One region of the Arthrobacter halodurans genome, then DNA from elsewhere that is predicted to be linked to it. Evidence: predicted binding sites of a transcription regulator. Region 1 holds the regulator's gene; each other region holds the start of a gene.

Region 1 (9,767 bases):
CATGCGGCCCCCCTGCGCGACGGGCTGCGCACCCTGCAGCTGGCGTTCCGCGAGGCCTCCACCATCCAGGACGCGCCGGGCAAGGGCCCGGGCGAGAAGCTGACCGGCCCGGTGAACTAGCCCGCAGGCCTGAACCAGTCCGCAGGCCCGGGGACGGCGCCCGCCGGCCCGCCCCGGGGTCGCGGGCGGCCCGGTTGTCCCGGGCAGCCCGGTTATCCAGGGCCAGGGCCCGCGGGGAGACGGCCGGGGCGCGCGCCCACCCGGGTGCCCGGGTGGGCGCCCTCAGACCAGCGCGGCCCGACGGCGGCGCACACCCTGGGCCGCCAGCGCCACGAGACAGAGTGCCGCGCCCGCGACGCCGACCACCACGAACCCGCCGCCGGGGGATCCGGCGTCAATCACCAGACCCACCAGCGGCGAGCCCAACGCCGTCCCCCCGGTCAGGGCGGAGCCGTACCAGCCCATCGCCTCGCCGCGGCGTTCCTCGGGGACGAGGTCGGCGAGCCGCTCCGACGCTGCGGAGAGCAACGGGGCGCAGAGCAGCCCCGGCGGAATGGCGAGCAGCGCCAGGGCCCAGGTTCCGTCGGCCCAGAACATGGGCACCGTGAGCACGGACATGCCCAGAAGGAGCGCCAGGGGCGAGACGCGGCGGCGCATCGATCCGTAGACCAGGCCGCCGACCACCGAGGCCCCGCACCAGAACGCGAACACGATGCCCAGCTCCCCCACGGCCCCGATCCGCTCCAGGACGGCGATCATCGCGACCTCGGAGCCGGACAGCAGCAGCCCGGCCCCGGCCGACGCGATGAAGACGGCCACCACGCCGGCGCCGACCCACCCGAACCGGCGGCGGAACGTCCGTCCGCGCCGGGCGACCCGCGCACGGGTCTCTTTTCCGCCGGCGTCCAGCAGCCCGGCCTCGGCCTCGGCCAGGTGCGCCGGCGCCGAGGCGACGACCGCGGCCTCCGCGCCGCGCCGCTCCTCCTTCGCGTCGCTCTCCGCGACGGCGCCCGGCTGCCCCGAACGGGTCGGCGGGTTGAGCCACATCAGCACGAGTCCGCTGGCGGCGCCGACCAGTCCGACGGCCGTCAGTCCCGCGGGGGTGCCCGCGCCGATGGCCACGATCGCCGCGAGCGCGGGCCCCGTCATGAACACGAGTTCGGTCGCGATGGCGTCCAGCGCGAACGCCGAGCGGCGCGTCTCCCCCGCCGTCATGACGCCGAGCGCCTGGCGCACCACGCTGAAGACGGGCAGGGCGAACACCCCACCCAGGAACGCCAGCGGCAGCAGCCAGTGGTAGGGGACGTGCGGGACCGCCGACCAGACGGCGGCCTCGGCGACCACGGACGGCACGAGCGCCCGGCGAAGGCCCACGGTGTCGATCCGTCGGCCGCGCCACGGCGCGCCGAGCGCGATCCCGACCGTCATGACCGCGGCGGCGGTCCCCGCGGCGGTCCAGTCCAGGCCGAGGGTCCGGACGACGTGCAGCGTGAGCAGGATGCCGGCCGCGGAATGCGGCAGGCGCGCGGCCATGCCGACCGCCAGGAGGGGCGCGACCCCCGGGCGGCGCAGCAGCTGCGCGTAGCGGGCGAAGTTCACGTCCTAGGCGCCCGGCGCCACGGGCCCGGACGGCGGCGCCGATCGGAGCGAGAGTTCGAGCGAGTCGACGCCCTCCGCGAACCCGGCGTCGGCGCCGAGCGCGCGTTGGATCCGCGTGGCCGCCGCCCGGGCGTCGGGTTCGCCGGTCCCCGCCCGGAAGGTGAGCTCCACCCGCAGCTCCGGCCCGGGGCCGCCCCCCGCGAGGACGTGCCCTGACGCGGACCTGGTGGCCACGCCGCGCCCCGGACCGACGGCGATGCCCGCGACCGCGGGCTCGCCCTCGGCGAGCCGGCCGAGCAGGTCCAGGTGCGCGGGGTCCCGGTAGCTGGGGAGCCACGGCTGCTGCTGGGCCAGCGCCCAGACGCCGGGGCGGCGGAGAACGAAGGTGACGTCGGCCCCCGGATCGATGACCAGCAGCTGCGCGTCCTCGGCGACCGCCGACAGCGCCGCGCGCGCGGCATACACCGCGACCGGGCGGGCCTCCGGGTGCCATTCCCCCAGCCGGGCGGCGGTCGTGAAGGCGGGCAGCGCGCGACGCCCGTCGGGCGCCGTGAGGGTCACCAGCGCCATGTCCGCCTCCTTGTCCTCGGCGAATCCGTGCGCGCCGACACCCCCGTCGGCAAGCGTCGCGACCACCGGGATGAACACACGGGCCGACGCCAACGCGCGGTGGACGTCCTCCTCGGACCCCGTCCCGGCGAGTAGCGCGGCGATGGCCGCCTCGTAGCCGGCGTCCGCGGCTCCGTCGTCCTGGTCGAAGCGGTGCAGCGGGTTGCCCTCGCCGCCGAGGTCGCGCCCGGCCCAGGGGCGGCCCGCGGAATCCGCCCCGCCGCCGGCGCGTTCCAGCGCGGCCGCGATGTGCCCGGGCAGGTGCCGCGCGGGGGCCGCGGCCGGGAATCCGGCGTGATGCGCGGGCGGGCCGCCGGCGGGTGCGGCGGATCGGCCGCGCGCGGGATCGGCGGCACTCACCCGGTGACCTGTGCTCTCATGGTGGTTCGTCCTCGACGGCGCGGGCGGGGGCGCGCTAGCGCCGTCCGGCGACGTCCAGCGCCTCGGGCAGCGTGAACTTCCCGGCGTAGAGCGCCTTCCCGACGATCGCCCCCTCAACCCCCGCAGGGACCAGCTCGCGCAGGACGCGCAGGTCCTCGAGGCTGGAGATGCCGCCGGACGCGACGACCGGCTTGTCGGTTCGCTCGCACATCTGGCGGAGCAGCTCGACGTTCGGGCCGCGCAGCGTGCCGTCCTTCGTCACGTCCGTGACCACGTAGCGGGCGCAGCCGGCGTCCTCGAGCCGGGCCAGCACCTCCCACAGGTCGCCACCCTCCTTGGTCCAACCACGGGCGGCCAGGGTGGTCCCGCGCACGTCCAGCCCGACGGCGATCTTGTCGCCGAAGCGCTCGATGGCGCGGGCGGTCCACTCCGGGTTCTCCAGGGCGGCCGTCCCCAGGTTGACGCGCGCCGCGCCCAGCTCCAGCGCGGCCTCCAGCGACGCGTCGTCGCGGATGCCCCCGGAGAGCTCCACACGGGTCTTCAGCTGGCGCACCACGCGGCCGAGGATGTCCCGGTTCTCGCCGCGGCCGAAGGCTGCGTCGAGGTCCACGAGGTGGACCCATTCGGCCCCGTCGTTCTCCCACGCCAGCGCCGCGTCCAACGGGTCGCCGTAGCCGGTCTCGCTGCCGGCCTCGCCCTGCACGAGGCGCACGGCCTGGCCGTCGGCGACGTCGACGGCGGGGAGGAGTTCGAGGATCGGGTTTTCGGGGCTCATGTCACGCACTTTCGGTTCGGGGGCGGGCGTTGCGGGTGGCGGCGCCGCGGGCGGGGCCCGGCGCCGGGGCCTGGAGGCCGGTGGCGGGTCAGGCGCCGCCGTCGAGGGTCAGGAGGTAGGCGGCCAGCAGGGACATCCCGGCCAACACCCAGCAGACGACGGGCCAGGAAGCGTGCGCCTTCTGCTGGCGCAGCGACAGGGCCCCGCCGGCGAGGATGCCCGCGAGGGCCATGAGCAGGATGCTCCACATCAGAGGGTGCCCAGCCAGTTCTCCAACAGCTGGGCGCCGGCGTCGCCGGACTTCTCCGGGTGGAACTGGACGGCCGACAGGGGCCCGTTCTCGACGCCCGCCACGAACGGCGCACCGTGCTCGGACCACGTCACGAGCGGGGGCGTCATCCGCGGCTGCAGCACCTCGAAGTCCCAGCGCTGCACCGCGTACGAGTGGACGAAGTAGAAGCGCTCGTCCTCGATGCCCGCGAAGAGCCGCGTGTCCTCGGGGGCATCGACCGTGTTCCAGCCCATGTGGGGGACGATCGGGGCGGGGAGCAGCTCGACGGTCCCGGGCCATTCGCCGAGTCCGGGAGTCCGCACGCCGTGCTCCACGCCCTCGTCGAAGAAGACCTGGTGCCCGACGCAGATCCCGAGGACAGGTCGGTTTCCGGCGATGCGCCGGCCGATGTGGCGGACGGCCCCGACGTCGTTCAGCGCGGCCATGACGGCGGCGAACGCGCCGACGCCCGGCACCAGGAGGCCCTCGGCCTCCATCACGTCCTCCGCGCGCGCGCTGAGCGTCACGTCCGCGCCGACGCGCTCGAGGGCGCGCACGGCGGAGCGCACGTTCCCCGAACCGTAGTCCAGGACGGTGACCCTCGGCGCGGCCATCTAGAGCGCCCCCTTCGTGGAGGGGATGGCCCCGCCGAGCCGCGCATCCGGCTCCAGCGCCGCGCGCAGCGCGCGGGCCAGCGCCTTGAACTGGGCCTCGGCAACGTGGTGCGGGTCGCGGCCGCCGAGCACGCGCATGTGCACGCAGATCTGGGCGTGCAGCGTGATGGCCTCGAAGACGTGGCGCGTCAGCGATCCCGTGAAGTGTCCGCCGATGAGGTGGTATTCCTGTCCCGCGGGTTCCCCCGCGTGGACCAGGTAGGGACGTCCCGAGATGTCGACGACGGCGTGCGCGAGCGCCTCGTCGAGGGGAACCGTGGCTTCCCCGAAGCGGCGGATCCCGGCCTTGTTGCCCAGGGCGGTGCGCAGCACCTCGCCGATCGTGATGGCGACGTCCTCCACGGTGTGGTGGACGTCGATGTGGGTGTCGCCCGTGGCCCGGACGGTCAGGTCCATCAGCGAGTGCTTGGCCAGCGCGGTCAGCATGTGGTCGTAGAACGGCACGGACGTGCTGATGTCGGCGGCGCCGGTGCCGTCGAGGTCGATCTCCACGACGACGGACGACTCGCTGGTCGTCCGTTCCATGCGGGCGCGGCGGCCGCTGAGCAGTTGTGCAGACATCGGTGATCCTTAGGGCCTGGAGGGTGGTGGGGTGGAGGTCCGGGGCCGTCCTTCCCCGGGTCAAGTCTACCGGGGCGCGGCGTCACTCTCGGCCGCGAGGAGGTCCTCGAGGCCGCGCAGGAAGGCCGTCGTTTCGGCCTCGGTGCCCGCCGTCACACGGAGGTGCCCGGGGATCCCGACGTCGCGGACGAGCACCCCCGCATCCAGCAGCCCCTGCCAGATGCGTGCCGGATGCGACAATCCGCCGAAGAAGACGAAGTTCGAGTCGCTCGGCGCCGGACGCAGGCCCAAGCGGCGGAGCTCCGCGACGATCCGGTCGCGCTGCGCCTTGATGTCCTCGACGTTCGCCAGCAGCGCATCGACGTGCTTGAGCGCCGCGTTGGCCGTGGCCTGCGTGACGGCGGAGAGGTGGTACGGCAGGCGGACCAGCCGGAGGGCGTCGGTCACGGACGGATCCGCGGCGAGGTACCCCAGCCGGGCGCCAGCCAGGGCGAAGGCCTTGCTCATGGTCCGCGACACGATCAGCCGCTCCCGTCCGGGCAGCAAGCCCAGGGCGGAGCGCGTGCCGGCCTTCGCGAACTCGGCGTACGCCTCGTCGACGACGACGATCGCCTGGCTCGCCTCGCCCGCCGCGTAGACGGCCTCCACCACGTCGAGGCCGAGCGCGGTTCCCGTGGGGTTGTTGGGCGAACACAGGAAGACGATGTTGGGGGCCCGCTCGGCGACCTGCCGGGCCGCGGAGTCCGCCGTCAGCTCGAAGTCGGCCGCGCGCGAACCGGCGATGTACCTCGTGTCCGTGCCGCTCGCCAGGAGCGGGTACATGGAGTAGGTCGGCGGGAAGCTCATCAGGCTGCGCCCTGGGCCGCCGAAGGCCTGGAGGATCTGCTGCAGCACCTCGTTGGACCCGTTGCCGGCCCAGATGTTCCCGGGTGCGAGTCCGTGTCCCAGGTATGAGGCCAGCCGCTCGCGGAGTTCGGTGAACTCGCGGTCGGGGTAGCGGTTCAGGCTTGCGGAGCAGGCGCGGACATCGCGGGCGATCGCCTCGCGGACCTCGTCGGGGAGGGGGTGGGTGTTCTCGTTGACGTTGAGCAGGATGGGCACGTCCAGCTGGGGGGCACCGTAGGGCTCCAGGCCCCGGAGGTTGTCCCGCAGCGGAAGTCTGGCCAGTCGTCGCAGCTGATCACTCACCGAACAATTCTAGGGCGCCGGCGCAGTGGCCCCGAATCGGCGGGTGGGGCCGCTTAACGTTGCCGGCACCGGCGGGGCAGACGCCACCCGGGCCGAGCCCGGCCCCGCGGTTCACCACCGGCGGTCCCGCGGGGCGTCCCGCCCGCGTTCCCGACGGCCGTCGGCGGGGCGCGCGTCCCGGCGGTCCCGGATCCTGCCCCGACACGCGCGTCCGCGACCCGCTAACCGCCGGTCGGGACGAAGAGCGTCTGGCCGGGGATCACCGTGGACCCCGCGAGGTTGTTCAGTTCCGCGATCTCGGCGATGACGACGCGCGGGTCGCGCCCCGGGGCGAACTCCGCGGCGATCTCCCAGAGGGTCTCCCCCTCCAGGACGGTGACGGAGGCCGCCTCGACCCGGACGGAGGCGCCGGAGTCGGCGGCCATGACGGGGGCCGTGAAAATGCCCACCAGGACCAGGGCAGAGGTCGCCGCGAGCAGGACGGGCAGGCCGATGAGGAGAAAGCGGCCCCGCCGGGTCAGGCGGACAGGTCCGCGGACGGCGGATGCCGCGGGGGCCGGCGCCGCGGCGCGGGGAGACGTTCCGCGTGGGGAGCCCCCGGGGCGGGCGACGGGAAGGCTGAGGACGTTCGTGGTCCGGCGGGGATCCCCGCCGAGGCGTGCCGCGGGCTGAGCAGGGGTCGCGAAGGCGATCTGAGCCATGGTTTTGCCTTTCTCTCGCGCCGGGCCGCCTCGCGGCCGCACCGACGGTTCGGTGTTCGAAGATCGAACCGGTCGAAACTCGTATTCGAACGCTTGTTCGATCTCGCTCGTCCATTTGTAGCATTCCTGACCGAGGAATGTCGAGACACGTTCGAACAAATCTTTGAAAGCCCCGTGGTGGTCCACTAACGTGGTGACCAGCGGCTCGTTGGATCCAGTCCAACAGGCGCCTCCGACAGAATGCGGAACGGCCCGGAGCCACGGGGACAACCAGGATGGGGCACACCATGAGCACAGCTGACACTCCGGCACCGAAGCGCACGCCGAAGAGCCTGACGGTTCGCCAGAAGAAGATCCTCGAGACCATCCAGCGCGCGGTCGCGGCGCGCGGCTATCCGCCGTCGATGCGCGAGATCGGCGACACCGTCGGCTTGGCGAGCCTGTCGAGCGTCACGCACCAGCTGGCCCAGCTGGAGAAGCTCGGCTACATCCGCCGCGACCCGCGCCGTCCGCGCGCCATGGAGATCCTGACGCCACTGACGCTCAGCGACGCTCGCGAGACCGCCGAGGCCGCGCACGACGGACTCCGCGCCATCAACGGCACGCCGGTCTCCGAACTGAGCACCGCCTCCGACACGGCGATGGTCCCGCTGGTCGGCCGCATCGCCGCCGGCGGCCCCATCCTCGCGGACCAGACGATCGAGGACGTAATGCCGCTCCCCCGACAGCTGGTCGGACACGGCGAGCTGTTCATGCTGAAGGTCAGCGGGGACTCCATGGTCGAGGCCGCCATCTGCGACGGCGACTGGGTCGTGGTGCGCCGGCAGCAGAATGCCGTCAACGGCGATATCGTGGCCGCCCTCCTCGACGACGAGGCCACCGTCAAGACGTTCCGGCAGCGCGACGGGCACACGTGGCTCCTCCCCCAGAACCGCCAGTACGAGCCCATCCTGGGCGACCACGCGACGATCATGGGCAAGGTCGTCTCGGTGATGCGCTCGCTCTAGGGCGTCCGCGCGGGGGCGAGCCGCTCCAGTGCCCCCACCACGGTCGCCTTGTCCGTCGTCGCCCACATCGGGGGCAGCGAGGCGCGCAGGAAGTTGCCGTACCGCTCCGTGGCCAGGCGCGAGTCCAGCACCGCCACGACCCCCCGGTCCGACGTCGAGCGGATCAGGCGTCCGGCGCCCTGCGCCAGCCGCACGGCCGCGTGGCTGGCCGACACCGCCATGAAGCCGTTGCCCCCGTGCCGCGCGACGTCGCGGCTGCGCGCCGTCGACAGGGGATCGTCGGGGCGCGGGAAGGGAATCCGGTCGATGACCACGAGTCGGCAGGCCGGCCCGGGGACGTCCACGCCTTGCCAGAGCGTCATGGTGCCGAAGAGGCACGTGTCGAGGTCGTCGGCGAACTCCTTCACCAGCGACGCCATGCTGGAGTCGCCTTGGCACAGGATCGTCTGGTCCAGCCGCGGCCGCAGCGCCTCGGCGGCCTCCTCCGCGGCCCGGCGCGAGGAGAAGAGCGCGAGCGTGCCCCCGCGCGCGGCCCGGATCAGATCCTCCAGCTCCGCGAGCGCCTCCGTGGAGACGTTCCGGGACGGCTTGGGCAGGTGGCGGGCGACATACAGCATGCCCTGCCGCGGATAGTCGAAGGGGCTTCCCACGTCGACGCCGGTCCAGGCGGGGGCCCCCTGCCCGAGCAGCCCCAGCGCCCCGGCGACCGGCTCGAAGGCCGCGCCGACGGCGAGCGTCGCCGACGTCAGCACCACGGTGCGTCCATCGAACAGCCCCTCGCGCAGCCGGCCGGCGACGGAGAGCGGCGCGACGTTCAGCGTGGCGGGTGTCGAGTCGTCGGGCTGCACATAGCCCTCTCCGGGGGTGAACTGCCCGGGACGGGACGCCCAGACGACCTCCCGCGCCTCCGCGGCGCCATCGAGCCGGTCGCACTGCTCGACGAGGTAGAGCAACTGCGACCGGGCCATCTGCCGCCCGCCGTCCACGGCCTCCTGCGGCGCGGGCTTGGAGTCCGAGAGCGCCACGCGGGCGGCCTCGCGGACCTGGTCCACCGCGGCCGCCTGCGCCTCGTTGAGGCCCGAGGGCATCAGCCCCGCGGGGATCCACTCCAGCGATTTCTGCAGCGCGCGCGACGCCAGATTGAGCGCGTCGACGTTCACGTGGCAGTGCTTGCGGGCGGCCGACGCCGCGCCGGAGACGAGCGCGACGGACAGGGGACGAGTGACGGAGCCCGTGACGCGGTCCTGGAGCTCGTGCGCCTCGTCGATGACGACGGTGTCGAACTCGGGCAGCACGGCGATCCCCTCGAAGGCGGAGACGGCGAGCATGGCGTGGTTCGTGATGACGATGTCCGCCTCGGCGGCCTTCTTGCGCGCCAGCTCGCTGAAGCACTCCTCCGCCATGGGGCACTTCTGGGCGCCAAGGCAGTCCATCGCGGTGACCGAGACCTGGCGCCAGGCGCGGTCTCCGACGCCCGGGACCAGGTCGTCCCGGTCCCCCGTGTCCGTCTCCTCCGCCCATTCGCGCAGCCGCACGACCTCCTGACCCAGTGCGCTCGCTGGTCCCGCCCCCGCGGTCAGGGCGCGTGCCGCGCCGTCCTCGGTGAGGGCGAACAGCGCGCCCTCGTCCTCGTCCGGGTATCCCCCGCCGAGTTTGTACTTGCACACGTAGTTGCCGCGGCCCTTGGCGAGGGCGACATCGAGCTTCCGGGGCAGGTGCGGGGCCAGCTGCTCCAAAAGGCGCGGCACGTCCCGGCCGACGATCTGCGCCTGCAGGGCGAGGGTCGCGGTGGAGACCACGACCGGCTTCTCCGCCTCCAGGGCGTGCGCGATCGCGGGCACGAGGTACGCCAGCGACTTGCCGGTGCCGGTGCCCGCCTGGACGAGTAGGTGCCGGCCCGAGTCGAGCGACTCCACGACCTGCCGCGCCATCTCGTGCTGGCCGGGACGGTTCTGGCCGCCCATGCCCTCGACCGCGGCGTCGAGCAGCCCGAGGACCCGT
Region 2 (9,767 bases), on a different contig from region 1:
GTGAGCAGGCGCCGCGCCGCCGCGAAGCTGTCGCCGGGCCGCTCCAACAGGTTCAGGAGCATGGAGTGGGTGACCGCGAAGCTCGAACTCAGCGGGTCGGGCACGCTGGCCACCATCTTGTCGAACGTCTTGTCGCTCCAGGAGACGAAACCCTGCGGGGGCTTCTTCTTGACCACCTGGCGCAGCTTCTTCTGGTCGTCGCCGAACTTGGCGAGCGCCTTGTCCATGGCCTTCTTGTTCTCGATCGTGAACTCGGGTGCCTGCACGACGACGGTGCCCGAGGTGTCGAAGCCGGCCCGGCCTGCCCGCCCCGCGATCTGGTGGAATTCCCGCGCGTTGAGCGGGCGGGTGCGGACGCCGTCGTACTTGCTGAGCGCGGTGAGCATCACCGTGCGGATCGGCACATTGATGCCCACGCCCAGCGTGTCGGTGCCGCAGATGACCTTCAGGAGCCCCGCCTGGGCGAGCTGTTCCACCAGCCGTCGGTACTTGGGCAGCATTCCGGCGTGGTGGACGCCGATCCCGTGTCGCACGAGCCGGTTCAGGGTCTTGCCGAAGCCCGCCGAGAAGCGGAACCCGGCGATGAGTTCGGCGATCCGGTCCTTCTCCTCGCGGGTGCAGACGTTGATGCTCATCAGGCTTTGCGCCCGATCGATCGCCTCGAGCTGGCTGAAGTGCACCACGTAGACGGGGGTCTGCTTCGTGGACAGCAGCTCCTCCATGGCTTCCTGCACCGGATCCTGCGAGTAGTAGTAGTGCAGGGGGATGGGCCGCTCGGCGTGCGCGACCGTGGCCGTGTGGCGCCCGGTGCGCAGCGTCAACTCGTCCTCGAAGCGCGTGACGTCTCCCAGCGTGGCGGACATCAGGAGGAACTGCGCCTGCGGCAACTCCAGGAGGGGGACCTGCCACGCCCAGCCGCGCTGCGGGTCGGAGTAGAAGTGGAACTCGTCCATCACCACCGGCCCCAGGTCGGCGGTCGCCCCCTGCCGGAGCGCGATGTTGGCGAGGATCTCGGCCGTGCAGCAGATGATGGGGGCGTCCGGGTTCACCGAGGAGTCGCCCGTGACCATGCCGACGTTCTCGGCGCCGAAGATCTCGCACAGCGCGAAGAACTTCTCCGAGACGAGCGCCTTGATGGGGGCGGTGTAGTAGCTGCGCTCGCCCCGGGCCAGGGCGTGGAAGTGCGCCGCGACGGCCACAAGGGACTTGCCGGATCCCGTCGGCGTCGCGAGGATGACGTTGTTCCCCTCGACGATCTCCATCACGGCCTCGTCCTGCGCGGGATACAGGCCGATCCCGCGGTCCTCCACCCACTGGATGAAGGAGGCGTAGGTGGACTCGGCGGTGGCCCCGCGCGGCGGCGCGTCGGGCAGCAGTTCGGTCAGTTTCATGGTTCCCCCAGCCTAGCCGCCGCGCGGCGGCGCCGGTCGGCGGGAAACCCGGCCGCGATGGGCCGACGCCCTAGGGTGGGGACATGCGCTGGGATCCCGCCAAGTACGCCGAATTCTCCGACCATCGAGACCGCCCGTTCTTCGACCTGACCTCCCGGGTCGCTGCAGGGGCTCCCCGTCGGGTGGTCGATCTCGGGTGCGGGCCGGGCCGGCTCACGGCCGCGCTTGCCGAACGTTGGCCCGCGGCCGAGGTGGCCGGCCTGGACGCGTCCGCCGAGATGATCCGGGACGCCCCCGCGCGGTACGGCCCGGGAGCACCCGGGCACCGGCCGCGGCTCTCCTTCGCCGTGGCGGACGCGGGGGACTGGGAACCGGGACCCGACGTCGACGTGCTGGTCACCAATGCCATGCTGCAGTGGATCCCGGGTCACCTGGAACTGGTCGCCCGCTGGCTCGAGGCCCTCCGCCCCGGGGCGTGGTTCGCGGCCCAAGTCCCCGGGAACTTCGGGTCCCCCTCCCACGCACTGATGCGGCGGCTCGCCGAATCGCCGCGGTGGGCCGGACGGCTCGCGGGCATCCTGCGGCACGACGACGCGGTGGCCGAGCCAGCTGCCTACCTCAAGCTGTTGCTGGACGCCGGCTTCGAGGCCGACGCGCGGGAGACCACCTACCAGCAGGTCCTCGCGGGCGCGGACCCGGTGCTCGACTGGGTGCGCGGCACCGGACTCAGGCCCGTGCTCTCGGCGCTGGATCCGGCGGAGGCCGAGTCCTTCGAGCGGGAGTACGGCAGGCTCCTCCGGGTGGCCTATCCGGCGTTCGCCGATCGCAACGGATCGCCGCTCACGGTGTACCCGTTCCGCCGGATCTTCTGCGTGGGGTGGAAGGCGGGCTAGGTCGGTCCGGCCCGCGCACCCCTCCGGCGGCGACGGCTACCAGCCCCGCGCCTTCCTCCGGCGGCGACGGCTACCAGCCCCGCGCCTCCCACTCCCCGAGGCGGGGGCGCTCCGCGCCGAGGGTGGTGCCCCCGCCGTGTCCGGGGTGCACCAAGGTGTCGTCCGCGTACACCCCGAAGAGCCGTTCGCTGACGTCGCGGAGCAGGGAGGAGAACCGCTGGGGATCCTTCCACGTGTTGCCGACCCCGCCGGGGAACAGGCTGTCGCCGCTGAAGATGTGGGTGGGGCCCTCCGGATCCCGGTAGACGTAGGCCAGTGAGCCCGGCGTGTGGCCCCGCAGGTGAACCGCCGTGAGATCGAATCCGTCGAAGTTGCCCACGTTCCCGTGGTCCAGCCGGACGTCGACCCTGACGCCCGCCCCGGCCTCGACCGCGTCGGCGTCCTCCGACCCGGCGGCCAGCGGAGCCCCCGTCTCCTCCGCCACCTCCCGGAGTGCGCGGATGTGGTCCCAGTGCTGGTGGGTCGTGGCGATGAGGGCGAGCCGCACCGGCCGTGCGGAGTCCCCGGCGGACGCGGCGAGCATGGACCGGATGGCGGGGGCGTCGTCCGCCGCGTCGATGAGCACCTGGGCGCCGGTCTCCTTCGACGTCAGCAGGTAGACGTTGTTCTCCATGTCCGAGACGCTGGTCCTGCGGATCGTCAGGCGGGCCAGGTCGTGGAGCAAAGTGGTGTCGTTGGTCATGTCGCCAGCCTAGGCAACCGCCGTACCGCCGGGGAAGCGCGCCGGGTAGTGTTGCAGCATTCCCCGGGCACGCCGGGGCCCGCGCGGAGGAGGAAGCATGGACGAGGACGTGCTCGGCTTCATCGAGATCCGCGCCGACGACCCGGCCAACCCCTACGAGCAGATCCGCCTCCAGATCCTTGACGCCATCGCCTCGGGCCGGCTCGTCGCCGGCACCCGGCTCACACCGGTCCGCGCGCTCGCCGGTCGCCTGGGGGTTGCGGCGAACACCGTGGCCCGGGCCTACCGGGAGCTCGAGCAGGCCGGGGCGGTGTCCACGCGGGGACGCAACGGGACCGTGGTCGAGGCGTCGGGGGACGACGCGGCCCGCCATCTCGGCGCGGCGGCGGCGGCCTTCGCCGACGAGTCGGTGCGCTGGGGCATCCAGGAGGAGCAGGCGCTCGACTACGTCCGGGCCGCGTTCCGCCGGCGCTGAGCGCGGGCGGAACGCACACCACGACGCCGCGCGGTAGCCGAGCACACCGTAGCGTTGCGCGGTCGGCGAACACGCGTCCGGCGGCCCGGCCGACAGGCACCGCGCGCACCCCCCGCCGCGGGCCCCGAAACGGGTCCATGACGTGGCCACGCGCGTCCACGGCCTCCCGGTGGCGCACCGCAGCGACCGGGGGAGCGCATCATTCGAACGAGAATTCGAAGACGTTTTCGACTACGATTTGTCCGTGGCTATTTCCCAAGGTGAGATCCTGTCCCCGTCCGGCACCGAGCGTCGGCACGACCAGTCCCGGTTGATCGTCAAGGGCGCACGCGAGCACAACCTCCGCAACGTCGACCTCGACCTGCCGCGGGACGCCATGATCGTGTTCACGGGCCTCTCCGGCTCCGGCAAGTCCTCGCTCGCGTTCGACACGATCTTCGCAGAGGGGCAGCGTCGCTACGTCGAATCGCTGTCGGCGTACGCGCGCCAGTTCCTCGGCCAGGTCGACAAGCCGGACGTCGATTTCATCGAGGGGCTTTCGCCCGCCGTCTCGATCGACCAGAAGTCCACGAGCAAGAACCCGCGCTCCACGGTCGGCACCATCACCGAGATCTACGACTACATGCGCCTCCTCTGGGCCCGCGTCGGCACGCCGTACTGCCCCGTCTGCGGCGAGCCCGTCAAGCGCCAGACCCCCCAGCAGATCGTCGACCAGCTGCTCGAGCTGGAGGAGGGCACGCGCTTCCAGATCCTCGCGCCGGTGGTCCGCGCCCGCAAGGGCGAATTCGTCGACCTCTTCAAGGAGCTCGCGGCGAAGGGCTACTCGCGCGCCCGCGTCGACGGCGAGACCATCCAGCTGACCGAGCCCCCGAAGCTGGGCAAGCAGTTCAAGCACACCATCGAGGTGGTCGTCGACCGCCTCGTCATCAAGGACGGAATCCGCCAGCGCCTCACCGATTCGATCGAAACGGCCCTCGGGCTCGCCGACGGACGCGTACTGGCGGACTTCGTTGACCTGGACGAGGACGACGACGGGCGCCTCCGGGCCTTCTCGGAGAACCTCGCCTGCCCGAACGAGCACCCACTGGCGATCGACGAGATCGAGCCGCGCTCGTTCTCCTTCAACAACCCCTTCGGCGCCTGCCCGGCCTGCACGGGCATCGGGACGCGCCTCGAGGTCGACGAGGAGCTCATCATCCCCGACCCGGAGAAGTCGCTCTCGCAGGGCGCGATCGCCCCGTGGTCGCTGGGCACGGCGACGACGGAGTATTGGAACCGCCTGCTCTCCGGCCTGGCCAAGGAGATGAAGTTCTCCATGACCACGCCGTGGGGCAAGCTTCCCGCGGCCGCCCGGCAGTCCGTGCTGCACGGCAAGGACCACAAGGTCGTGGTGCAGTACAAGAACCGGTTCGGCCGCGAGCGCAAGTACAGCACCGGCTTCGAGGGCGTGGTGCAGTACATCCACCGCAAGCACCAAGAGACCGAGTCCGACAACGCCCGGGACCGCTACGAGGAGTACATGCGCGAGATCCCGTGCCCCGAGTGCAACGGCGCGCGCCTGAATCCCGCCTCCCTCTCCGTCCTCATCAACGGCATGTCCATCTCGGCCGTGGCCGCCCTGCCGATGCGCGAGTGCGCCGCCTTCCTCAACGAACTCACCCTCACGGGGCGCGAGGCGCAGATCGCCCACCAGGTCCTCATCGAGATCCAGGCGCGGCTGCGGTTCCTGCTCGACGTCGGCCTCGAGTACCTCAACCTGGAGCGCGCCGCGGGCACGCTCTCGGGCGGCGAGGCCCAGCGCATCCGGCTGGCGACGCAGATCGGCTCCGGACTCGTCGGCGTCCTCTACGTGCTGGATGAGCCGTCGATCGGCCTGCACCAGCGCGACAACCGGCGGCTCATCGAGACGCTGAACCGCCTGCGGGACCTGGGCAACACCCTGATCGTCGTCGAGCACGACGAGGACACCATCCACCAGGCGGACTGGATCGTCGACATCGGACCCGGCGCCGGCGAGCACGGCGGTTCCGTCGTGCACTCGGGATCCCTGGAGGACCTGCTCGCCAACACCGAGTCCCTGACCGGCGACTACCTGTCCGGGCGCAAGAGCATCGAGGTCCCCGCGAAGCGCCGCAAGGTCGACAAGAAGCGCCAGGTGTCCGTCGTCGGCGCCCGCGAGAACAACCTGCAGAACGTCAGTGTGAAGTTCCCGCTCGGCGTGATGACCGCCGTGACCGGCGTGAGCGGCTCCGGCAAGTCGACCCTCGTCAACGACATCCTCTACAAGGTGCTGGCCAACAAGCTCAACGGCGCCAAGCAGGTGGCGGGGCGCCACACCCGGATCGAGGGACTGGAGCACCTCGACAAGGTGATTCACGTGGACCAGAGTCCGATCGGGCGCACCCCGCGGTCCAACCCGGCCACGTACACCGGCGTCTTCGACCACGTGCGCAAGCTCTTCGCGGAGACCAACGAGGCGAAGGTGCGCGGGTACCTGCCCGGCCGCTTCTCCTTCAACGTCAAGGGCGGACGCTGCGAGTCGTGCTCCGGCGACGGGACGCTCAAGATCGAGATGAACTTCCTCCCCGACGTCTACGTCCCCTGCGAGGTCTGCCACGGCGCGCGCTACAACCGCGAGACCCTCGAGGTGCACTACAAGGGCAAGACCATCGCCGATGTGCTGGACATGTCCATCGAGGAGGGCGCGGAGTTCTTCGCCGCATTCTCGCCGATCGCGCGCCACCTGAACACCCTTGTCGACGTCGGGCTGGGCTACGTCCGGCTCGGGCAGCCGGCGACCACGCTTTCGGGCGGCGAGGCGCAGCGCGTCAAGCTGGCCTCCGAACTGCAGAAGCGTTCCAACGGGCGGAGCATCTACGTCCTCGACGAGCCGACCACGGGACTGCACTTCGAGGACATCCGCAAGCTCCTGCTGGTCCTCCAGGGCCTCGTGGAGAAGGGCAACACGGTCATCACGATCGAACACAACCTCGACGTGATCAAGAGCGCCGACTGGCTGATCGACCTGGGCCCCGAAGGCGGATCCGGCGGCGGCCGGGTCATCGCCGAGGGGACCCCCGAGCAGGTCGCGAAGGCCGCGGCGAGCCACACCGGGGGGTTCCTCGCCGAGATCCTCACGTAGGTCGTGCGCGACGACGAACGTCGGCCACGGACGCCGGCGGCGGCATGGAGTCCGTGGATCCCGCGGGCTTCGTGCGACAATGTCCCGGTGACAAATCCAGCCCGCGCCGTGTTGTTCGACCTCGACGGAACCCTTGTCGACCCCGCGGGGGCCATCACCGAAGGCATCCTCGCCGCGTTGCTGCGCCACGGCGTGCCGCACCCCGGGGACGAGCGGCTCGAGGCGCTCGTCGGCCCGCCCCTGGCCATCGGGCTGTTGGGGTTGCCCGGGATGGACGAGGAACTCCTGCCGTCGGTGATCGCGGACTACCGCGCCGAGTACGCGGCCAGCGGCATGGCCGCGAGCCGCGTCTACCCGGGGATCGCCGATCTGCTCGCGGAGCTGCGCGACTCCGGCCTAGCCCTGGCCGTGGCCACCTCCAAACCGCAGGACATCGCCGTCCGGCTACTGGAGATGCAGGGGCTGCTCGGGCTGTTCGACGCCGTCCACGGCTCGCCGAACGACGAGCACCACACCGTCCACTCCGGACCCGGCAAGGCGCACATCGTCGGGGCCGCCCTGGCAGCCGTGGGCGCGGAAGCGCGGGACGCCGTGATGGTGGGGGACCGCCACTACGACGTCGACGGGGCCGGCGCGCACGGCATGGCGTGCATCGGCGTCGCCTGGGGCTACGCCGCGGAGGGCGAGCTGGAGACCGCCGGCGCCCACGCCGTCGTGGACTCGGCCGACGGGCTGCGGGAGCTGTTGCTCGGGGCCGCGGGACGGGCGGTCTAGATGGGCCTCTACGACGGAGTTCGCGCGGGCTTCCGCGGCACCATCAACGCCACCTGCCGTCCCACGGTCGTGGGGCTGCACCACGTGCCCACGGAGGGTCCGTTCATCGTGGCCTCGAACCACCTCTCGTTCCTGGACAGCATCATCATCCAAGCCCTGATGCCCCGGCCCGTGGCCTTCTTCGCCAAGGCCGAGTACTTCACCACCCCGGGCCTCAAGGGGCGCGCCATGAAGGCGTTCTTCGAGTCCGTGGGCTCCATCCCGGTGGAACGCGGCGAGCAGGCGGCATCGGTCGCGGCGCTCGACGCCCTGGTGGAGATCCTCGAGTCCGGCGCCGCGGTCGGCATCTACCCGGAGGGGACGCGGTCCCGGGACGGCCGCCTGTACCGCGGGCGCACCGGCGTCGGCTGGCTCGCCCTGACCACGGGCGCGCCGGTGGTCCCCGTGGGCCTCGTGGGCACGGAGCGGCTGCAGCCGGCCGGGAAGAAGACGGTCACGCCGCGCCACTTCACGCTGACGGTGGGCGAGCCCCTGCGGTTCGACCACGTCGGACCCAAGCACCCCCTGCCGGCGCGCCGTCTGGCCACCGACCGGATCGTCGACGCGATCGCCGAACTCAGCGGCCAGGAGCGGTGCGACGCGTACAACCAGGCACCCGTCGCGGAGTAGCGCCATGGCCGACCCCAGCAGCTACCGGCCGCGCGCCGGCGAGATCCCCACCGGACCAGGCGTCTACCGCTTCCGCGACCAGCACGGCCGCGTCATCTACGTGGGCAAGGCCAAGAACCTCCGGGCGCGGCTGAACTCCTACTTCGCCAACCCGGCAGCGTTGCTGGCCAAGACCCACGCGATGGTGCACACGGCGGCGAGCGTGGAGTGGACCGTGGTCGGCAGCGAGCTCGAGGCCCTGCAGCTCGAGTACACGTGGATCAAGGAGTTCGCGCCGCGCTTCAACATCGTCTTCCGCGACGACAAGTCCTACCCCTACCTCGCGGTCACGCTGGGGGAGAAGTTCCCGCGTGCCCAGGTCATGCGGGGGGACCGGCGCAAGGACGTGAAGTACTTCGGCCCCTTCTACCCGGCCAGGGCCATCCGCGAAACACTGGACACGTTGCTTCGCGTCTTCCCCGTCCGGACCTGCAGCGCCGGCGTCCTGCGCCGCGCCCAGCAGTCCGGCCGCCCCTGTCTCCTGGGCTACATCGACAAGTGCTCCGCGCCCTGCGTGGGGCGCATCAGTCCCGAGGACCACCGCAAGCTGGCGGACGAGCTCTGCCAGTTCATGGGTGGGGAGGGCACGCGCTTCATCCGCCAACTCGAGCGGGAGATGGCGGAGGCCGTCGCCGAGCTCGAGTACGAGAAGGCGGCGCGACTGCGCGACGACATCGCGGCGCTGCGCCGGGTGTTCGAGCGCAACGCCGTCGTGCTGGCCGAGGACACGGAGGCGGACATCTTCGCGGTTGCCGAGGACGATCTGGAGGCCGCCGTCCAGGTCTTCCACGTCCGCAACGGCCGCATCCGTGGTCAGCGCGGCTGGGTCGTGGACAAGGTCGAGGACACGACGCCCGGCGAGTTCGTCGAGCACATGCTCCAGCAGGTCTACGGCGAGAACGCCGATTCGGACCGCCTTCCCCGCGAGGTCCTGGTGCCGGTCGAGCCGGAGAACGCGGAGCAGGTCGCCGCATGGCTGCGCGGGCTGCGCGGGGCGGCTGTCAGCCTCCGCGTGCCCCGACGGGGTGAGAAGGCAGCCCTCATGGGCACGGTCAAGGACAACGCCGAACAGGCCCTGCGGCTGCACAAGTCCCGCCGGGCGGGCGACATCAGTACACGCAGTTCCGCGTTGCAGGAACTCCAGGAGGCGCTGGGGCTCCCCGTGCCGCTGCTGCGCATCGAGTGTTACGACATCTCCCACGTGCAGGGCACCAACGTCGTCGCGTCCATGGTCGTGGTCGAGGACGGCCTGCCAAAGAAGTCCGACTACCGGAAGTTCGCCGTGACGGGCGACGCCGCCCGCGACGACACCTCGGCGATGTACGACGTCATCAGCCGGCGCTTCCGGCGCTACCTCGAGGACCAGACGCAGGTCGCCCCCGCCATCAGCGGCCAGGTCGACATCTCGGACGAGTCGGCCAAGGCCGCTCCGCGGAAGTTCGCCTACCCGCCGTCCCTCGTGGTGGTCGACGGCGGCCCGCCGCAGGTCGCCGCCGCGGTCAAGGCCCTCGAGGACCTCGGCATCGACGACATCTACGTCGTCGGCCTCGCGAAGCGCCTCGAGGAGCTGTGGCTGCCCGACGACGAGTTCCCGGTGGTGCTTCCGCGCGCCTCCCACGGCCTGTACCTGCTGCAGCGCATC
Region 3 (9,767 bases), on a different contig from region 1:
GGTCAACGGGGCGCGGCACGGCCTCGTCGAGTTCGAGGTCTCGGTGTAGCCGTGGCCTACTCCTCGAAGGGCGACGAGCAGGCCGGGCCGGTCGGGTCCTCGAGGCAATTGGAATCGACAAGGAGCTTCTTCGTCCGCCAGACACTCATGTTCATGGGCGTGCTCGGAACGCTGGCCACTCCGGGTATCGGCGTCCAGGGGCCCCCTTCGGTGGAGTACTCGCCGCGGAACCGCGTCGTCAGCACGACGCCGAAGTCGCCGGTTTCGGCGTAGACATGGCTTGAGGGCGTCTCCGTGCCGAAGTCCCGTTCCGGCATGGGTTCGCCCGGGAAGCCGAGGCTCCGGCTGGAGCCGTCCCCGTAGCTCCAGTCGTAGCTCGTGGGGATGGCGCGTACGCGGACGTCCTGATCGAAGATGACGATGTCGAACTCCTGCGTTTCGGATTGGGCGTACATGTGCGCGTGCCCGTTCCGGAGCGAGAAGCCCTGAGGCTGGCTCGCGACGACCGAGGGTGCGATCGGCAACTGCCTGAATCGGGCCGGAGTCACGGAGGCTATGTCTTGCGCGGCGCCCGGAATCTCCAGGGCCGGTTCGGTCGCGCAGTAGGTGGACTGCGAGATTGTTGACCCCGCACGCGGACCGTTTAGGGCCGAGATGCTGCGCACGATGGGATAGCTGCCGTCCGCGCAGGGCGGTTCGCTAATGGCTATGCAGTTGCTTGGAGTCACATCGGATGTACTGCATAGCTGCGTATATGTGACCCGATACCGAATTGTCGGGCCATTGCGAATCAACTCGGACCTAAATTGAAACCCAAAGGACTCATCGGGAGACAGGGCGACTTCTCTGCAAGCTGTGTTGCCGGCTTCGATTGCGCCGGGCAACATGCCGAATTGTCCTCCGCACTCTTCTCCTGCTGAAACCTGAGCGCCAGCCATTCCCATGGAAATGCTCGCAACGATGGCTAAGGCTAGTGAGATTGTCATGGATCAGGAACTAGTTGAATCGATGTCGATGTGAGTGACCTGCCAGCCGCCTGCATATTCAATTGCCAGAGAGCCAATAACAGGACTCTCTGTGGCGGGAAGTCGCCCATTTAGACTGCCACCGCTGTTGTAGATGACCATCTCTGATTGCATATACGAGAAGACTGCGGTTCCGTTTCCACCATCTGCAACGGTCGCCAGAGTGATTTCGGCGTCGTAGGCGCCACCCGAGGCCCATCCGCCGGATTTTTTATTGCGGGCGGCCGGATCGATGAAACCGCTCGCGCAAAGGGCGCAGTGCTCGGAAGTGACGGTCTTCAAGGGAGCTGGATTGCTGGTTTGGATGGTGTATTGGAGAAGCTCGAAGTAGTACTCAGCGAAAGCTTTGACCCCGGCCGCATCCTTTTTCTTCGCATCAGCGGGCATCTTTGGCACCGGCCAGTTCTGCGCCGGACCCTTGGAGCTTGCGGGAATCGGCGTTGGTGAGGCGCTCGCCGTCGGACTTGCGCTCGCCGGTGGTGAACTCGAGGCCGGGGGCGAGGCGCTCGCCGACGGGGACCCCGTGGACGGAACCCCGGCCTGCGGAGTCGCGCTACAGGCCGTCAGCGATAGGCAGCCCACGGCCGCGGCCGCCAGGACAGAGAGGAATCCCACATGTGCACTCGCAACCATGACGCCCCCACGCGTTGAGTCTTTACACGTTCTGTAAACGAATCATAGCGCGTAATCCGGAACCACGTTAGGTTTTCCACAAGGCACGCCCCGGCCCAACGGTTAGCATGGGCAGGGCGTGCGGAGCGGCGGCCGGCCGACCGCGCGCATCGATCCAGCTCAACGCGATATCCACCGGAGGCCGCACAGGCATGCTCAACGACGAGACCATCACCGCCATCGCCGACGAACTCGTCGAGGCGGGACGGACCAGGACACCCGTCCAGCGCCTCACGGCGCGCTACCCGGACATGACGGTGGAGGACTCCTACCGCGTCCAGAACCTCTGGCGCCAGCGCTCGGAACAGGACGGGCGCCGCCTCGCGGGACGCAAGATCGGCCTGACGTCCAAGGCGATGCAGGCCGCGACGGGCATCACCGAACCCGACTACGGGATCATTTTCGAGGACATGGTCCTCGAAAACGGCTGCACCGTGAAGTGGGACCAGTACACGCACCCGCGCGTCGAGGTCGAGCTCGCCTTCGTGCTGAACAAGGACGTCACCGGACCCAACGCCACACTCTTCGACGTCCTGGGCGCCACGGAATACGTCGTCCCGGCCCTGGAGATCCTGGATTCGCGCATCGAGATGGAGGGCCGCACCATCGTGGACACCATCAGCGACAACGCGGCCATGGGCGCCATGGTCGTGGGCGGCAACGCGGTCCGCCCGCAGGACGTGGACCTGCGGTGGATCTCCGCGATCCTGTACAAGAACCAGACCGTCGAGGAGACCGGCGTCGCCGCCGGCGTCCTGAACCACCCCGCCGCCGGCGTCTACTGGCTCGCGAACAAGATCGCCGCCCACGGCGACGGCCTGAAGGCCGGGGAGATCATCCTCGCCGGGTCCTTCACCCGCCCGCTGTGGGTGTACGAGGGCGACACCGTCTTCGCCGACTACGGAAAGCTGGGGACCGTCACATGCCGTTTCGAGTAGAGCCGGACCCGTCGTTCAAGGACGCCCTCGCCGCGGCCGACCGCCCCCTTGCCGGCATCTGGGTCTGCTCCGGCAGCCCGCTAATCGCCGAGCTGTGCGCGGGCGCCGGATTCGACTGGATCTTCATCGACGCGGAGCACTCGCCGAACGGCCTCGAGTCCGTCCTCGCCCAGTTGCAGGCCGTGCGCGGATACCCCGTGGTCCCGGTGGTCCGTCCGCCGGTCAACGACACGGTCCTCATCAAGCAGTACCTGGACCTCGGGGCCCAGACGCTGATCATCCCGATGGTGCACACCGCCGCCGACGCCCGGGCCGCCGTCGCGGCCACGCGCTACCCGCCGAACGGCGTGCGCGGCGTCGGCTCCGCGCTAGCGCGCTCGGCGCGCTGGAACCGCATCCCAGACTACCTCGCGCGCGCCGCCGAGACGCTGACCCTGATCGTGCAGATCGAGTCGGGAGAGGCCGTGGGGAATGCGGCCGAGATCGCCGCCACGGACGGGGTCGACGGCGTGTTCATCGGTCCCTCGGACCTCGCCGCGTCCCTGGGCGTGCTCGGCCGCCAGGACCACCCGGACGTCGTCGACGCCGTCCTGCGCAGCATCGACGCGGCCAAGTCCGCCGGAAAATTCGTCGGGGTCAACGCGTTCGACGAGGCCTCGGCCCGCCGCTACATGGATGCCGGCGTCGACTTCGTCGGCACCGGAGCCGACGTCGGACTGCTGGCCCGGGCCAGCGAGGCGCTGGCGGCGAAGTACGTTGCGCGCGGCGACGCGCACGACGCCGGGACCCCCGCCAGCTACTGAGCCCGGCCGCCGCGTGGCCGGCACGGCGCGGTCAGACCGTGCGCCCGCCGAAGTCCTCGGCAATGCGGCGGGCCGTCTCCTGCAGGGCGGGGACGAGGTCGTGCTCGATCGAGACGCTGCCCAGCCGTCCGGCCTGGACGGAGATGTTCAGGGCGGCGATGACCTCGTCGCCGCGGCGGACCGGCACCGCGAGGCCGCTCAGGCCGTCGTCGAGCTCCTTGGAGACCAGGCACCAGCCCTGCCCGCGGACCTTGTCGATCTCGGCGCGCAGCTGTTCGAGGGTACCCACGGTGCTGCTGGTGTAGCTAGTGACGACGGTCTGGCGGTAGAAGCGCTCCCGCGCCTCCTCGGGAAGCGCGGCGACGAGGACGCGGCCCATGGACGTCACCCAGGCGGGGAGCCGGTTCCCGATGTTCATGGTGACCGTGTGCAGCCGCGGCGCCGCGACGCGCGCGACGTAGATGGCGTCCTGCCCGTCGAGCGTGCTCAGGGTCGCCGTCTCGTCGAGGCGGTGGGCGAGCTCCGTGAGGTGGGGGCGGGCGACCCGCGGCAGGCTCAGCCCCGCGAGGTACCCCGCGCCCACGTCCAGCACGCGCGGGGTGAGGCGGTAGGCGTTCCCGTCCGCGACGACATAGCCGAGGTCCGTCAGCGTGAGGAGGAAGCGTCGGGCCGCGGCGCGGCTCAGGTCGGCCGCGTCGGCGACCTGGGTGACCGTGAGGGAGGCGGCCCCGCCGTTGAAGGCCAGCAGGACGCCCAGCGTCTTTTCCGCGGATTTCACGTAGTACTCGGGCTGCTGCGTCGTGCCGGGTTCCGCCACCAAGTCTCCTACGTCGTCGTTCGCTGGCCACCCCGGAGCCGGTTGCGCTCGAACTGGGCGGCGAGGCGCACCGGCGCGTTCGGCGCGCCGTAGCCATCGTACCCGCCGTCGCGTTGCACGACCTCGAGGAACATCTCGCCCACCGTCTCGGTGTAGAAGTGCAGGAACGCGCCGTGCTCGTCGCGGTCGTACAACAGGTCCAGGCCGCGGAGCGTGTCGATGGTCGCCTCGTCCAACGGGAAGCGCGCGGCCAGGTCCTGGTAGTAGTTCCGGGGAACGGGCAGGAAGTCCATGCCCGCGGCCTTGGCCCGGCGGGCGACCGCGAAGATGTCCGAGGTCCGGAACGCCACGTGCTCCGGGTAGGCGCGGGCGGACGCGCCGGCGCCGTCCAGGACCTGGGGCACGATGTTGAGCGCGAGCCGGATCGACCCGTCGGCGGTGCGCATCACCTGGCTGCGCACCAGCCCGAGCGGGCTGGGCACCTCCGTCGCCGGACGGGTCTCCAGCCTCAGGGCGCTCTCGTAGAACAGCACGGCCTCGTCGAACGCCTGCCACGGCTGGGCGAGGTTCACGTGGTCCACCGCCTCGATGAGTGCCGCCGCCTCGTCGCCCTCCGGGGCGGCGGCGCCGAACTCGCCCATCCACGCCGGCCGGGGCGTCGCCGGACAGTAGAAGACCTCGGTGCCGTCCGGGGCGTTGACCCCGCGCAACTCCTGTTCGTCGGCGGTGTTGTGCCGCGAGACGGCCCGCGCCCGCAGCTGCACGGCGCGTTCCACGCCGCGCCGGGGCTCGGCCACCTGGAAGCCCAGTGCCGAGATCGACGGAGTCGCCCCGCGGGCGCGCTGGCCGTTGATGACGATCCGCGCCTGGCCCTGCGTCCAGAGCTGGACCGGCTTCCGGCGATGCTGGCCGCGGAACCCGAAGCCCAGCTGGGCCAGCATCTGCGCGACGGACTCGGGCTCGTCCGTGCGGATCTCCGCGAAGTCGAAGCCGGTGGGCGCCTGGACGTCCGGCAGCGAGGCGAGGTGCATGGGATAGGCGGCCCCGGCGTCGTTCCGGGGTGCGGCGCCGTTTTCGGGCACGACCGTACCCGCGGCGAGCCGCGCGGCGGCGCGGTCCTGGAGCCAGAGGAGCGAGCGCAGCCCGTCGAGGGCGGTGCGTTCGACGTTCGACTGGCGGAACGTGTCGTTGAAGATCTCCAGCGAGACGGGGCCGGCATAGCCCGCGCGCGCCAGGTGCGCGAGGAACCCGGCGAGGTCGAAGCCGCCCTGCCCGGGGAACACGCGGTAGTGCCGGCTCCAGGACAGGATGTCCATGGACAGGACGGGCGCGTCGGCGAGCTGGACGAAGAAGATCTTCTCGGCGAGGAGGTCCTCGATCCCCGACGGGTCGTCCCCGCGGGAAAGGATGTGGAAGCTGTCCAGACAGGTCCCGACGGCGGGGTGGTCGGCGAGCTCGACGATGCGGTGGGCGTGCCGGTACGTGTTCACGTACCTGCCCCACGCCAGCGCCTCGTAGGCGATGCGGACGCCGTGCCGGGCGGCCGCCTCGCCGAGGCGCCGCAGCTGGGACGCCGCGACGGCGTCGTCGTCGACCGTGGCCGTGGCGACGTTGCTGCAGACCAGCATGGTGTCGATGCCCAGGCGGTTCATCAGTTCGAACTTCGCCTCGGCCCGCCGCAGGTTCTCCGGGAGGAGGGCCTCGTCGACGCCCTCGAAGTCGCGGAACGGCTGGTAGAGGTCCAGCGTCAGGCCCAGCCGGTTGGCCAGCGCGCGGACCTCCTCGGGCGACATCGGGCTCACGACGAGGTCCTGCTCGAAGATCTCGATGCCGTCGAAGCCGGCGCGGGCGCACGCCAGCATCTTCTCCTCGAGCGTGCCGCTGATGCAGACGGTGGCGATGGAGGTGCGCACGGCTAGAGTCCCTTCGCGAGGAGGTCGAGGAAGTGGTGGCGCATGCGGCCCGCGTCGGGCTCGACGCCGGTGATCAGGCGGAACGCGTCCACGGCCTGGCCGACGGCCATGTGTCCGCCGTCGAGCACGCGGCATCCCAGCGCGACGGCGGCGCGCACCAGCTCCGTCTCCACGGGGCGGTAGACGACGTCGGCGACCCAGTGCCGCGGCGACAGGAGCCGGGCGTCGACCGGCATCCCCGGGTGCTGGTGCATGCCGACCGGGGTGGCGTGCACCAGCCCGTCCGCGGCGGCGAGCTCGTGCCCGATGTCGTCCGGCGACGCGGCGACGACGGCGCGGTCGGGGAAGAGGGCGGCCAGGGCGGCCGCGCGCTCGCGGGTCCGTTCGGCGTCGAGGTCGATCAGGGTCAGGTGCCGGACGCCCGAGGCGAGCAGCGCGTACGCGACGGCCGCCCCGGCGCCCCCGGCCCCGAGCTGGACGACGCGGTCGAGCGCGACGCCGGGAAGGCCGGTGCGCAGGGCGTGGGCGAAGCCGGAGAAGTCGGTGTTCTCGCCGTGGAACCGGCCGTCGCGGATCAGCACCGTGTTCACGGCGCCGAGCCGCTCGGCGTCCACCGAGACCGAATCGAGGTGCATCAGCACCAGCTGCTTGCAGGGGTGGGTGATGTTGAAGGCGTTGAAGCCGAGCTCGCGGGCCGAGGACAGCAGCGTCCCGACGTCGGATCCCGGCCTGCCGATCGCGGCGAGGTCGATGGGCCGGTACAGGTAGCGGATGCCGTGGGCGTCCGCCTCGGCCTCGTGCATGGGCGGGGTGAGCGATGGCGTGACGCCGTCGCCGATCAGGCCGACCAGATACGACTCTGCGAGGGTGCTCATCGTTGCTCCTTTTCCCCGGACTTCCTCTCGACCGGATATTGCCAAGAGTGTGACGTAGCTCTACTCTAGACCTAATTGTACGCATTCCGTACAGATGTGCGGATACCGCGCAACAGACTGGCGGCGATTCCCGCAGCCGTCCTCGCGAACTAGGAGAAACGATGAACCCCGAGAACACCGCGGCAGCGTCGCCGCCCGTGGATTCGACGCAGGGCCGGACACCCGTGAGGGCCGCGCTGGCGAGCTTCATGGGCAGCGCCGTCGAGTACTACGACTTCTTCATCTTCGGCGCCGCCGCCGCACTCATCTTCCCCACGGTCTTCTTCCCGGACGCCGGAACCAACGCGACCGTCATGTCGCTGGCCACGTTCGGGTTCGCCTACATCGCCCGGCCGGTGGGCGCCGTCATCCTGGGCCACTTCGGCGACCGCATCGGCCGCCAGAAGGTCCTGATGTTCACCCTGTTGCTCATGGGCGGCGCGACCTTCCTCATCGGCTGCCTGCCGACCTTCGACCAGGTCGGGTGGCTCGCCCCGATCCTGCTGGTGCTCGCCCGCCTCATGCAGGGCCTCTCCGCCGCCGGCGAGCAGGCCGGCGCCAGCTCCCTGACGCTCGAGCACGCCCCGGACAACCGCCGCTCCTTCTTCACCTCCTGGACGCTCACCGGCACCCAGGGCGGGCAGATCCTGGCCGCCCTGGTGTTCATCCCCGTCGTCGCGCTTCCGGACGAGATCAAGTACGGCATCGGATGGCGCATCCCGTTCTGGCTGTCCGCCGTCGTCGTCCTCGTCACCTACTTCATCCGCAAGAGCCTCCACGAGACCCCGGAGTTCGAGCACGCAAAGGCCACGAACCAGATCGCCAAGCTCCCCGTCAGCGACCTGCTGCGCGAGCACTGGCGCGACGTGCTGCGCGTCGTCCTGTGCGCGTTCATCGCCGCCGTGTCCACGGTCTACGGCACGCTGGCCATCAGCTACGGCAAGCAGGTTGGCAACGTGGACGAGTCGATCACCCTCTGGCTTGTGGTGGCCGGCAACGTGGTCGCGCTGTTCTCGCAGCCGATGTTCGGCCGCCTGTCCGACAGGATCGGACGCAAGCCGGTCTTCATCTACGGCGCGCTCGGCAGCGCCGCCATCATGCCGTGCTACCTGCTCTCCATGGAGTCCGGGAACACCCTGCTCCAGTTCGCCCTGTCGATCGCGGTCTTCTCCTGCGCCTACGCGGCGGCCAACGCGACGTGGCCCTCGTTCTACGCGGAGATGTTCAGCGCCAAGGTCCGGTTCTCCGGCCTGGCCATCGGCACGCAGCTCGGCTTCCTGATGGCGGGCTTCGCGCCCTCGATCGTCGCCGCCGTCGGCGGGCTGGAGCCCGGCGGCTGGGTGCCCATCAGCATCTTCACCGCCATCATCGCGCTGATCTCCGCCGGTTCCGCGCTGACGGCCCGGGAGACCTACCGCGTCCCGACGTCCGAACTGGGGCGGAAGCGCGTGCCCGCCACGGTCTAGGCCCGTCAGTCGGCGCCACATCGGACGCCCGCCGTCAGCGGGCGCCCGCCGTCAGCGGGCGCCACATTGAGAGGCCGGAGCACTCCCGCAGGGGGTGCTCCGGCCTTTTTTCGCGGCTTTGCGGGTCGGCCCCGCCGGGAACGGGGCGGGCGATGTGGCGCGGGCTGTCCGGTGGGTGGGGGCGATGTGGCGCGGGCTGCCGGGATAGGCTGGGCCGGTGGATTCGGGGATGCTGGTCGTGGTGCTCGGGCTGATCGTCGCGGGCGCCGTCGCCCAGCGGGTGGCCGGCCTGGGTTTCGCCATGCTCGTGTCGCCGTTCCTGGTCATCCTGTTGGGGCCGCACACCGGGGTCCTGCTCGTGAATATCTGCGGCGTGGCCTCCTCCGCCCTCATCGCGCCGCGGGTGTGGCGTGACATCGACTGGTCCACCTTCCGCTGGCTCACCGTCTTCAGTGTCGCCGGTTCCATCCCCGGCGCGATCGCGGCCACCTACCTCCCGTCGGCCGCGCTGTCCATCACCGTCGGTTCGGTGGTGCTGACCGCCCTGATCCTGTCGCTGGCCCTCAACCGGGCGAACGTCGTGGTCCGCGGCAACGGGCCCAAGGCCGTCGCCGGTGCGCTCTCCGGGCTGACGAACGCCATGGCGGGCGTCGGCGGACCGGCGGTCAGCGCCTATGCGGTCCTGTCCCGCTGGGAGCAGCGCCCGTTCGCGGCGACGCTCCAACCCTTCTTCGTCCTGATGGGCTCCGTGGCGATCGCCGTCAAGGCGATCGTCGACCCCGGGCAGATCCCGATGCTCGATCCCTGGGCGTGGGTGCTCATCCTGGCGGCCATCATCGTCGGGATCTTCGGCGGGGAGATGCTCCAGCGGCATATCCGGGACCGTCACGCCCGCGCGTTCGTGATCTTCATCGCGTTCGTCGGGTCCGTGGCGGCACTCGTCAAGGGCCTTCTCGACCTGGCGTGATTCCCGAGGACCGGGGCGCCGCGTCGCTGAACGGAGCGGCGGGGGATCGGTGGCACGATTGACTCGATGAATGACGAGCGCAAGATCGAGGGACGGGCCGGCAGACCGGCCGCGGGCAGGGCCATGGACTCGCTGAGGGCCACCCTGCGCGACGGGCTGCCCATGCCCCTGTGGCTCCAGGGGGCGCTCGAGTTCCTGCAGAGCGCCTTCTTTTCCGCGGTGCTCGTCGTCGTGCCGCTCGTCGCCGTGTGG

Evidence for each region. The regulator LexA, encoded in region 1, represses DNA repair genes until DNA is damaged. The targets are predictions, from matches to a motif close to TCGAACANNTGTTCGA.
Region 2: the regulator LexA is predicted to act here: its motif matches at 3,717-3,732, upstream of uvrA (excinuclease ABC subunit UvrA).
Region 3: the regulator LexA is predicted to act here: its motif matches at 7,130-7,145, upstream of ACETWP_RS14955 (shikimate dehydrogenase).

The regions. Positions count from the first base shown of each region.
Region 1 covers NZ_JBHDLJ010000008.1:34,182-43,948, forward strand. The annotation lists gene ACETWP_RS10935 (DUF1844 domain-containing protein) at 1-120, shown strand, start outside; gene ACETWP_RS10940 (MFS transporter) at 283-1,599, opposite strand; gene ACETWP_RS10945 (SseB family protein) at 1,603-2,568, opposite strand; gene priA (bifunctional 1-(5-phosphoribosyl)-5-((5-phosphoribosylamino)methylideneamino)imidazole-4-carboxamide isomerase/phosphoribosylanthranilate isomerase PriA) at 2,624-3,364, opposite strand; gene ACETWP_RS10955 (CG2302 family histidine operon protein) at 3,453-3,614, opposite strand; gene hisH (imidazole glycerol phosphate synthase subunit HisH) at 3,614-4,249, opposite strand; gene hisB (imidazoleglycerol-phosphate dehydratase HisB) at 4,250-4,870, opposite strand; gene ACETWP_RS10970 (histidinol-phosphate transaminase) at 4,937-6,058, opposite strand; gene ACETWP_RS10975 (LysM peptidoglycan-binding domain-containing protein) at 6,280-6,759, opposite strand; gene lexA (transcriptional repressor LexA) at 7,047-7,766, shown strand; gene ACETWP_RS10985 (ATP-dependent DNA helicase) at 7,763-9,730, opposite strand.
Region 2 covers NZ_JBHDLJ010000004.1:3,019-12,785, forward strand. The annotation lists gene ACETWP_RS06085 (DEAD/DEAH box helicase) at 1-1,391, opposite strand, end outside; gene ACETWP_RS06090 (trans-aconitate 2-methyltransferase) at 1,475-2,284, shown strand; gene ACETWP_RS06095 (MBL fold metallo-hydrolase) at 2,355-3,026, opposite strand; gene ACETWP_RS06100 (GntR family transcriptional regulator) at 3,124-3,501, shown strand; gene uvrA (excinuclease ABC subunit UvrA) at 3,752-6,643, shown strand; gene ACETWP_RS06110 (HAD hydrolase-like protein) at 6,731-7,417, shown strand; gene ACETWP_RS06115 (lysophospholipid acyltransferase family protein) at 7,418-8,086, shown strand; gene uvrC (excinuclease ABC subunit UvrC) at 8,091-9,767, shown strand, end outside.
Region 3 covers NZ_JBHDLJ010000015.1:45,916-55,682, forward strand. The annotation lists gene ACETWP_RS14920 (DNA alkylation repair protein) at 1-49, shown strand, start outside; gene ACETWP_RS14925 (hypothetical protein) at 57-455, opposite strand; gene ACETWP_RS14930 (DUF6318 family protein) at 990-1,658, opposite strand; gene hpaH (2-oxo-hept-4-ene-1,7-dioate hydratase) at 1,850-2,635, shown strand; gene ACETWP_RS14940 (HpcH/HpaI aldolase family protein) at 2,620-3,438, shown strand; gene ACETWP_RS14945 (IclR family transcriptional regulator domain-containing protein) at 3,470-4,255, opposite strand; gene ACETWP_RS14950 (bifunctional sugar phosphate isomerase/epimerase/4-hydroxyphenylpyruvate dioxygenase family protein) at 4,264-6,168, opposite strand; gene ACETWP_RS14955 (shikimate dehydrogenase) at 6,171-7,043, opposite strand; gene ACETWP_RS14960 (MFS transporter) at 7,205-8,548, shown strand; gene ACETWP_RS14965 (sulfite exporter TauE/SafE family protein) at 8,766-9,515, shown strand; gene ACETWP_RS14970 (cell division protein PerM) at 9,639-9,767, shown strand, end outside.